Regions from separate parts of the Paraburkholderia sp. Clong3 genome, predicted to be linked through region 1. Evidence: riboswitches for the same ligand, from Rfam matches in the RefSeq annotation. Region 1 holds a riboswitch; the other holds the start of a gene.
The links. A riboswitch is a leader RNA that binds a small molecule or an ion and turns the genes downstream of it on or off. The one in region 1 is predicted to bind cobalamin.

Region 1 (5,114 bases):
TGCCAACCTGCATGATCGATGCCATCTGTCCGGCGAGCTTCGATGCCGCGGCGAAGTCGCGTGATTCGAGCACGACTTCCGTGCGGCCGCGCCACGTCGAGATGCGTCCGTCGCGGTCCGTCGACGGGAAGATCGAGAAAGCGCCCGAGCGCGCGGTCACGCCGCTGACGCCGCGCGCTTTCTGCAATGCCGCGTCGGCGCGTTCGTTCAGCGTCGACGTCAGCGACGACGGCTCGCTCGCTTCCTGCTCGTAAAACAGCGTGATTTCGACTTCGTCCTGCGGGACTTCCGCGCTCGCCTGCGCATTCAGCGACAGCACGCCCGAAGGCTGCGGCATCATGGTCTGCGCTCGAGCGGGCGCAGGGTTCAGTGCGAGTGCCACAGGCGCGCCCAAGGCGAGCGCAAGTGCGAGGGACCGTGCGGTTTTTGTCGTCATGACTGGAATCCTTGTTTGAACAGGTTGTGCACGTTCGACGCGAGCGCCGGGTGTGGCGCGCGGTTTGACGGATGCGCTGGCGAATGCATCGGCTTGCCGTCGAGCGGCCGGTTCGAGCTCACGCTTTCGTCGACCGATTAGGCGCGTTTTACCGACGCTTGGTTCCCCAATTAGTGCTTCGCCGCCGCATCGGAAACGATGACCTGGATGCGATCACGACAGGTGCCGCGTCGCGCGTTCGCCCTTAAACCAGCTGTTTAGTGATGAAGCGCCATTCGGCTTCGGTCACCGGCGTGATCGACAGGCGGTTGCCTTTGGCGAGCACGCGCATGTCCTGCAATTCGGCATGCTCGCGCAGCGCGGCAAGCGGAATCAGCGCTATTTTCTTCTTGAACACGACCTCGACGAGCATCCAGCGCGGCGTTTCCGGCGACGATTTCGCGTCGTAGTACGGACTCTTTTTATCGAACTGCGTAGGGTCCGGATACGCGGTCGACGAGACCTCCGCGATGCCCGCGATGCCGGGCTCCGGACAGCTCGAATGATAGAAGAGCACGCCGTCGCCGACCTGCATCACGTCGCGCATGAAGTTGCGCGCCTGATAGTTGCGTACGCCGGTCCACGGCAAGGTGCGATGAGGTGCGTTGGCGAGGTCGTCGATGCTTGCTTCGTCCGGTTCGGACTTCATCAGCCAGTAGCGCATGAATCGGAGTGAGCGTGTGAGATTGAACGAAGCGCTCCAACAGCAGGCGCGTACGGAAAAGCCCCTGAAAAAGGCGCTCAAACGAAAAAACGACGACCAAAGAAAAACGGCATCGAACCGAAGTCCGATGCCGTTCCAGATAAGATCCCCGCCTTAGCCGCTAGGCCGGCATCCTGAACCGAGGGTTCAGAATTGGTCGCAGTTAGCAACACTTCGGGTACATCAGACTGAGTGACGCGCACACCCGTGCTACAAATTTCCGCAACCGTGCACATGGCATTGGTTCAAGGAATGTATGACCTTGGCGAACCAGGCAGGGAAGCTAAACCGATGAAGCTACAACCCAAACCGTTCAACACGTGACCGGTTCGAAACCGGCCCACTACTGCTTACTGCAAGCTGTACTGCTCGATCACAGTACCTAGCTGTTCGTTCATTTGCTGCATTGTACGCCGGATTTCTTCAGCGGGAAATGCTTCTCCGTGTCGCACGCTGCTTTGCAGCTTAAGCAGTTCCGATGCCAGCGACAGCGCAGCCATCACCGCGATGCGATCGGTGCCGCGCACGCTGCTGCCGCTGCGGATTTTCTGCATCTCGGCGTCGACGCGTGCGACCGCCTCGAGCAGCGCGCCTTCCGTTTCCGGCGAGCAGGCGAGACGATAGGGTACTTCGAGAATCGATACTTCGATCTGCTTGGTGGTCATGCGCTTTCTCCGTGTCGGCTCACGTCGCTTTCCGCTTCCTCGTGTTCGGGCCGGGCGGACTCGAGCAGATCGAGCTGGTTATCCGGTTCGCTGCTCGCGCGTGCGCGCGGCAATTTTTCGAGAATCGCATTCAGGCGCACCTGAGCGTCGTCGATCTTGGCGGACAGCGCGTCGCGTTCCGCCTGCAGTGCGTCGCGCTCTTCGCGCAATTGCGCGAGTTCCGCATGCGTGGCTTGCACTTCGGCACGCGTTTGCGCGAGTTGCTCTTCGAGCGCGAGCCGCGCTTCGTTGTGGCGCTGGCTGATCGCAATCAGCTTGCCGATGTTCTGGGAGAGTGATTCGAGTTCGGTGAGCATGTGCTGCGTCCTCTAAAGACATCGCATTTTAGCGCGGAATATTACAGGTTCCGACAATTGTCTCGTTTCGAGACGTAACAGCATCGCTTCGTGCACGTTCGTTGGGTGTCGCGTCGTCGACCATAAGATAAAAACCGGCAATCCATCCGACAATAACCTGCATTCAACAGAACCGATTGCGCTCCGGTCGACCTTTCTTGACGCCCCGCGACGCCGCTCCTAAACTTCCCGCACTCTGGTGCCCGCGCGCGCTTTTCGGCGCGCGCAGTTAAACGGGAAGCAGGGCGCGCGCGGTGCCAAAACCGGATGCGCGAACCTGCGCTGCCCCCGCAACGGTAAGCGACCGCATGTGATGTGCTCATGCAGGTCGGTCCTGGTCGCAAGGTTGGAAGTTCAACGTGCGAGTGTGCCACTGCGCGTCACGCGTGGGAAGGCGGGATCGATGTGTCGTAGCCCGGATACCGGCCAGAAAAGAGGGACGTCCCCCCGCGAAAACGCTAAACAAGGGGGCGCCTCGTGACGCGTCGGCCTGCGGGGAAGCAGGCCGCGCACGCTATCCACAGGAATGTCATCCCATGCTGTCCCCCATCGCCCGCGCAACGCTGCTCGCGTTCGCGAGCCTGCCGCTCGTCGTGCATGCGCAAAGCGCCGAGCCGGCGTCTTCATCGTCCGCGACGGATGCAACCGCTGCGAGCGCCGCAAACGTTGCCGACGCGGCCAATCTCACTTCCACCGATGCGCCGGGCAACCTGCTGTCGCCGATCGTCGTGACCGCGCAACGCGGACCGCAAGCGTTGCGCGATGCGATCCCGCAGACCACGCGGTTCGATCAGCAGGACATCGCCGACACGACCGCGACCGATCTGCCCGGCCTGCTGCAACTCGCGCCAGGCGCGCAAATCTCGCGCACGGGTGGCCCCGGTTCGACCACGAGCCTCTTTCTGCGCGGCGCATCGTCGACGCAATCGCTGCTGCTGATCGACGGCGTGCGCGTCGATTCGGTGAGTCTCGGCTCAGCTCAACTCGCACAGATTCCGCTCGATCAGGTCGATCACGTCGAAGTGGTGAACGGCAACGTGTCGGCGTTGTATGGCTCGGGCGCGATCGGCGGCGTCGTGCAGGTGTTCACGAAAGACGGCGGCGATCATCCGCCGCGTTTCAATTTTTCGCTCGGCTACGGCAGCTATCGCACGCAGACGCAAACGGCCGGCGTGAACGGCGCGCTCGATCAGGACGGGCGCACGACCTTCAACATCTCGCTCGCGCGCACGAAGGACGACGGCTTTTCGTCGCTCAATCCGCTCGAGGCGCCGAACGCGAATCCGAACGCAAACGGCAATCTGAACGAGAGCATCAGCGCGTCGCTGCGTCACAAGTTCACCGACAGGTGGGACGCGGGCGTCAGCTACTTCCAGTCGAACAACGACAACAGCTACGACAATGCGTACGGCGAGCCCACCGATCTGAACAATCTCTATAGCAAGGTGCGTCAGGTGTCGGTATTCGCGAACGGCAAGCTGACCGACTGGTGGACCACCCACGTCACGCTCGCCGAGGGCGACGACCGCAGCGTGTCGACCACCAATGGCATCTACAACGGCCGCTTCGATACCGACAATCGCCAGTACACGTGGCAGAACGATTTCGCGCTCGCCGCGAACCAGAAGCTGCAACTCGGCTACGAGCATCTCGACCAGACGCTCGACTCCGACACGTTCGCCGCGCCCGACCGTCACGTCGATTCGGTCTTCGCGGGCTACAGCGCGCGCTTCGGCCGCAACCAGATTCAGGCCAACGTGCGACGCGACCAGTACTCCGATTTCGGTGGAGCGAACAGTTACTATCTCGGCTACGGATTCGACATCACGTCGCGCTGGAAGGTAACCGCAAGCTATTCGGATGCGTTCCGCGCGCCGAGCTTCGACGATCTGTACTATCCGATCAGCGGCAACCCGTCGATCCAGCCCGAGCGCAGTCATTCGGTCGAAGCCGGTTTGCAGTACGCGACCGATGCGCTCGGCGTGATGCGTCTGAACGCATTCCAGACGCGCTATACGAATCTGATCGACTACGTGCAGACGATCCCCGGCATCTACCTCGCGGAGAACGTCGGCCATGCGAAGGTGCAGGGACTCGAGGGATCGTGGAGCGGTCATGTCGGCAAGACCGACGTGCGCGCAACGGTGACGCTGCAGAACCCGGTCGATCTCGACAACGGTACCGACCTCGTGCGGCGCGCGCGTCGGTTCGGGGCGTTCGCGGTGAACCGCAGCATCGGTGGATGGCGGGTGGGCGGCGAGTGGATCGTCAGCGGTCCGCGCACCGATAGCACCGGCAACCTCGGCGGTTATGGCATCGTGAATCTGTCGGCGCGCTACAACGTCACCAAAGCGTGGTACGTCAGTGCGCAAATCGACAATCTGTTCAACAAGGATTATGAAACGGCCTACTCGTATAACTCGCCGCGACGCGGTGCGTATCTCACGCTCGGCTGGCAGCAGCAGTGACGCGCGCGCCGGGTTGCCGCATGCGTGAGCGCATGCGGATGAGTCGCGCGTCCGCTTCGCTGCGCGCCGCGATGGCGACGCCGCGCCCGATGAACGCGAAACGCGCGGCCGCGATCTGGCTCGGGCTCGCGCTCGCCGCCGTCGCGGTGCTCGGCGCGTCGCTGGTGCTCGGCAGCGTGCCGCTCGCGCCGTCGCGCGTGCTTGCGGCACTCGTGCCGACGCACACGTTCGGCGGCACGGGCAGCGACGATCTCGCCGGCGAAATCGTGCGTACGTTGCGTTTGCCGCGCGCGCTCGCGGGCTTCGCGTGCGGCGCGTTGCTCGCGCTCGCCGGCGCGCTGCTGCAGGTGCTGCTGCGCAATCCGCTGGCCGAGCCATACGTGCTCGGCGTGTCGGGCGGCGCGGCGA
Region 2 (5,114 bases), on a different contig from region 1:
CCGCAGCGCCAGCCGGCGATCATGAAGCGGCCGCGCCGCAGCGTGGGGTCCTGCTCGGGCTTGCCCCAGCGAGCGTTCAACGCGTCGCGCACGCTCGCCGGCAACGCGTTGAAATGCGCGAGATAGTCGTCGAGTGCGAGGCTTTGCAGGGCCGGACGCAGATCGCGTACGACCGGATCGTTGGTCACGCCTTCGGTCAGCCTGTTCAACAACGCGTCGCCGTTTTCGGGTAATTCGCCGACACGATAACCTTCATCGCGCAGCATCGACAGAATGCCGACCACCGACGCCGGCGTATCGAGCCCGACGCCATTGCCGATGCGCCCTTCGCTCATCGGATAGTTGGCGAGAATCAACGCGACTTTCTTGTCGGCGTTATCGAGCGAACGCAAACGGCACCAGCGCCGGCTCAGCTCGGCGAGAAAGCGCACCCGTTCGAGGTCGGGCTGATAGCGGACCACGTCGACCTGCGTATGCGCACAGCGATACGCGAGCCCCTTGAAGCTGATCGCGCGCGTGATGATGCGCCCGTCCACTTCGGGCAGCGCGATATGCATGGCGATGTCGCGCGAATTGAGGCCGTGGTTGTCCTTCAGCCAGTCTTCGCGATTGCCGCCGCTCAGGATTACCTGGAACACCGGCGCGTCGCCGGCGAGCGCGAGCGGCTCCGGATCGTCGATCGCGGAAGCGGCGAACGCGGTCGTGTTCAGCACGAGCGCGACACCATGTTGCGCGCACAGCGACTGCACGACATCGCGGCTCACCGCATCCTTCAGCGACGTAATCGCGAGCGGCAGCGGATTGAGCCCTTGCGCTTCGAGCGCGTCGATCAGCGCATCGAACACCGCGGTATTGGCGGCCTGCAGATGCGCCTTGTAGAACAGAATCGCGACGACCGGCGCGTCTTGCCGCCAACGCGCCTGCCAGTCGGCGACGATGGGGATATCGCGCTCGGGGTGATACAACGACGCGGCCGGCAACGCGCGCGGCGGATCGGGTTCGCGCCCCCAGTCGAGCGCGCGATACGCGATGCAGCGCAAAAACGCCTCGGCGTTCTGCGGACCGCCCTCGCGCAGATAGCGCCACAGCTGCTGACACAACTCCGCGCTCGCGGTGCTGCGCGCGAGCAGGTTCGGGTCTTCCTGCAGATCGCCGGAAAACATCGCGAGTGTTTGCTGTTTGCGCTGCGCGAGCGCGACCACCTGCTCGATGCCGTACGGCCAATACGTTTCGCCGCCGAGATGATCGACGACGACCACGCGCGCATGCCGCAACACGTCGTCCAGATAGAAATCGACCGAGGCAGGCTGACGCAGATACGTGACGTTCGCGAGCCGCACGCTCGGAAAGCCGTCGCCGAGACGCGGCACGACGCTCGCGAGCAGCGACAGCGTGGTGTCGGCGGAACTGAGCACGACGATCTCGGCGGGCTGCTGATCGATGCGGATCACGCCCTGCGTATCGTCGACGAAGCCGCCCGGCGTCGTGCGCAGCAGATGCATGCTGGTGCGCCCGTTTATGCCGTCGCGTTCGACGTCGCGCCGAGCGCCGCGTCGAACGCCTGTTGCAGCGCGTGCTGGTCGAGGTCTGCACCGATCAGCACGAAGCGGCTCAACGCGCCGTCGCCATTTTCACCCGCTTGCCAGCGCCGGTCGAAGTAGCTGTCGAAGCGCCGGCCCACGCCCTGGATCACGAGACGCATCGCCGCGCCCTGCAGTGCCGCGAAGCCTTTGACACGGTAAATCGTGTGGGTTTCGACGAGCGTCTGCAAGGCGGCGAGCGCCGCGTCGCGCGACGGTACCGATGCCTGCACGACGACCGAATCGAATTCATCGTGGTGATGATCGGGGTCGTCGGCGGAACCGTGGTGGTCATGACGCAGGTGGATCGTCTCTTCCGACGCCGCTTCGAGGCCCAGCAGCGTATGCAGGTCGAGCCGCCCCTGCTGCGCGCGCACGATCTTCACCTGCGGCGGAATCTCCGCGCGGATCGCGGCTTCGACCTCGTGCTGCCGCGCGTCGTCGATCAGATCGGTCTTGTTCAGAATCACCAGATCGGCCGCCGACAACTGGTCTTCGAACAGCTCGTGCAGCGGCGACTCGTGATCGAGATTCGGATCGGCCTTGCGCTGTGCATCGACGGCGAGCGGGTTATCGGCGAACTGGCCGCTCGCGGCGGCCGGGCCGTCCACCACCGTCAGCACCGCGTCGACCGTGAAGCCATTGCGGATCTGCGGCCAGTTGAACGCCTGCACGAGCGGCTTCGGCAACGCCAGGCCCGACGTTTCGATCAGCACGTGATCGAGTTCATCGCGGCGCTCCGCGAGCTTTTCCATCACCGGGAAAAATTCTTCCTGCACGGTGCAGCACAAACAACCGTTCGCGAGTTCATACAATTGCCCTTCGGTCTCGACGCCGTTTTCATCGCAACCGATGCCGCAGCCCTTGAGGATTTCGCCGTCGATGCCGAGCTCGCCGAACTCGTTGACGATCACCGCGATGCGCTTGCCGCCCGCATGCTGAAGAATGTGCCGCAGCAGCGTGGTTTTGCCGCTGCCGAGAAAGCCCGTGACGATCGTGACGGGGATCTTGCGCAATTGAGTTTGCATCGTGAGGTCCATCCCTTGGCGTTGATCGGTATGCCGGAAAGTCCGCGCGTGGGTCCGCGTCGGCTGGCGAATGGAGCGAATGAAGCACGCGCAGCAGTACCAGCGATCACCAGACACGGGGACGAACGACGGCATGGCCGCGACAACGGAAATACAGAAAGCGGAACTGAGGTCATGAACGCGCCGCCGCATCCCCGCGGCGGTCGTTCTGCTTCTTTGGGCCGGTATCCGGGCTGGCGAAAGCGCCGCTTCCCCTTCCCGGCCGAGTGGTTTCTCGTCCAGTGGTGAAATGTCCACGCGACCTTGCGCGAGGACATCGAAGCCGGCACTGCGGTGCCCGGCTATCAAGCCGGAACCGCTTTTCGCTTACCGTTGCGGGGACAGCACAGGTTAGCCGCTCCAGAGCAGGTGGCTCCCTGTTTCCCGTTTAACTGCATGCGCACGAGCGCGCACGCGAGCACCCAAAGTGCGTGCGAGTGTAGGCCCGGGGACTTGCGCAGTCAAGCAACGCACCGACCCGGAAAGCGCCGCCGAGGCTTATCCGGCAAGGCGCCATGTGCTATCGTATGCGCGCGTTTGGTGCCCGCACATGCGCTCGCGTGTGCAGTTAAACGGGAAACAGGCAGCGCCTCGCGCGTTCAACCTGTGCTGTCCCCGCAACGGTAAACGACCTGCGGCGCGCGATTCGATTCGCCTTCGATTCCGACGTGCCGCGCATGCGTTTTTTGATGCCACTGTCCCGCGAATCCACAAACCGGGACGGGAAGGCGAAGCGCATGAGGCCGCCAGCCCGGATACCGGCCAGACGCGGAGGCGGTGCCGCATTGCATCCGTGCATCACGTGGCGCCGCCGGCCGCCGGAATCCGCGGGGAACGGATGTGAAGGCGTAGCAGCGCGGCATCGCGCGTGCCCGGATTCGCAGTTGCGCATGACCTCTATATTCACCGCCGCGCGCGCTGTCGCACGCCGCTTCTCTTCTTCCATCACCGCATGGCGCGCGCCATGCACGCCGCGATGACGCGCGCCTGGCTGATCGGCGCCGGTCCCGGCGACGTCGAACTGATCACGCTGAAGGCCACCCGCGCGCTCGCGCAGGCCGATGTCGTGCTCGTCGACGATCTGGTGAATCCCGACGTGCTGCAGTTCGCGCGCACCGACGCGCAAGTCGTGTACGTCGGCAAACGCGGCGGCCATCCGTCGACGCCGCAAGCCGACATCGTCGCGCAAATGCTCGGGCATCTGCGCGCGGGGCGCAGCGTCGCGCGGCTCAAGGGCGGCGATCCGTTCGTGTTCGGCCGCGGCGGCGAAGAGTTGCAGGCACTACAGGCCGCGGGTAGCGAAGTCGACGTGATCAACGGCATCACGGCCGGCATCGCGGCGCCCGCGGCGCTCGGTATCGCAGTCACGCATCGTGATCACGCGCAGGGCGTCGTGTTCGTCACCGGCCACGGCGCCGGCGGCAGTGGTGAACCGGACTGGGCCGCGCTCGCCGCGACGCGCATGACGCTGGTGATCTATATGGGCATGCGCCGGCTCGGCGAGATCGCCCGCGAATTGCTCGCGGCCGGCATGTCCGCCGACACGCCGTGCGCGGCGATCGAGTCAGCGACGCGGCCTGAGCAGCGTCATGTGCTCGCGCCGCTTCGCGAGTTCGCCGAGGCGGTGGCGCGCGCGGGGCTCGGCTCGCCGGCGATCGTCGTGATCGGCGGTGTGGCGTCGCTCGCACTGGCGCGTCATGCGGCCAAACGCGAGGCCGGCGTTGCTCACGAACTGGCAGCGAGCGCGACAAGACACGGACTCGGACGCGCGATCAAAACGCTGAGCGTCGGCATCGGTTGCCGCTTGCACAGCGAAGCCGCTGAGATCGAAGCCGCCGTCCGCGCAGCGCTCGGATCGAATGCCTTCGAGCAGATCCGCGCGATCGCGACGATCGACACCAAAGCCAACGAAGCCGGTCTGCTCGAATTCTGCTCACGTCATCAGCTGCCGCTGCAACTGTTCAGCCGCGAGCAGATCGCCGCGGTACCGGTCGCGTCGCCGTCGGCGGCGGCACACGCGCATCTCGGCGTCGATGGTGTGTGCGAGCCGTGCGCGCTGCTGGCGGCAACGGCGCCGGACTCCACCACAACCGCGCAAAACGCGCGTCTGATCGTACGCAAGACCGCGCACGCCGGCATCACGGTGGCGATCGCAGCGGCGAACAACGCTGCCCTTAGCGACGCGACCCCATCCCATCCCGCCTCTCAAAACCAGGACCCCCGATGAAAACCGATCCGGAATCACATCAACGCATGACCGAACGCCGCCGCGAAGGCCACGAAAAGAAGCAGGCCAGCGCGACCGTCGAAAAAGGCCTGCTGATCGTCAACACCGGCACCGGCAAGGGCAAGAGCACGGCCGCGTTCGGCATGGCCGTGCGGGTGCTCGGCCACGGCATGCGGCTCGGCGTCGTGCAGTTCATCAAGGGCGCGCTGCATACGTCGGAGCGCGATTTCCTCGGCGCGA

Region 2: linked by a shared signal. The riboswitch ahead of cobA (uroporphyrinogen-III C-methyltransferase) and the one ahead of OKW30_RS14525 (TonB-dependent receptor domain-containing protein) in region 1 are both predicted to bind cobalamin.

What each region holds. Positions count from the first base shown of each region.
Region 1 covers NZ_JBNDMH010000002.1:2,243,718-2,248,831, reverse strand. Annotated here, with positions in the region: gene OKW30_RS14550 (SIMPL domain-containing protein) at 1-436, opposite strand, end outside; gene OKW30_RS14545 (EVE domain-containing protein) at 681-1,139, opposite strand; RNA gene ssrS (6S RNA) at 1,281-1,462, opposite strand; gene OKW30_RS14535 (cell division protein ZapA) at 1,529-1,843, opposite strand; gene OKW30_RS14530 (ATPase) at 1,840-2,199, opposite strand; cobalamin riboswitch at 2,419-2,683, shown strand; gene OKW30_RS14525 (TonB-dependent receptor domain-containing protein) at 2,775-4,706, shown strand; gene OKW30_RS14520 (FecCD family ABC transporter permease) at 4,745-5,114, shown strand, end outside.
Region 2 covers NZ_JBNDMH010000003.1:1,711,132-1,716,245, reverse strand. Annotated here, with positions in the region: gene cobN (cobaltochelatase subunit CobN) at 1-1,502, opposite strand, end outside; gene cobW (cobalamin biosynthesis protein CobW) at 1,517-2,608, opposite strand; cobalamin riboswitch at 2,811-3,088, opposite strand; cobalamin riboswitch at 3,169-3,428, shown strand; gene cobA (uroporphyrinogen-III C-methyltransferase) at 3,624-4,874, shown strand; gene cobO (cob(I)yrinic acid a,c-diamide adenosyltransferase) at 4,871-5,114, shown strand, end outside.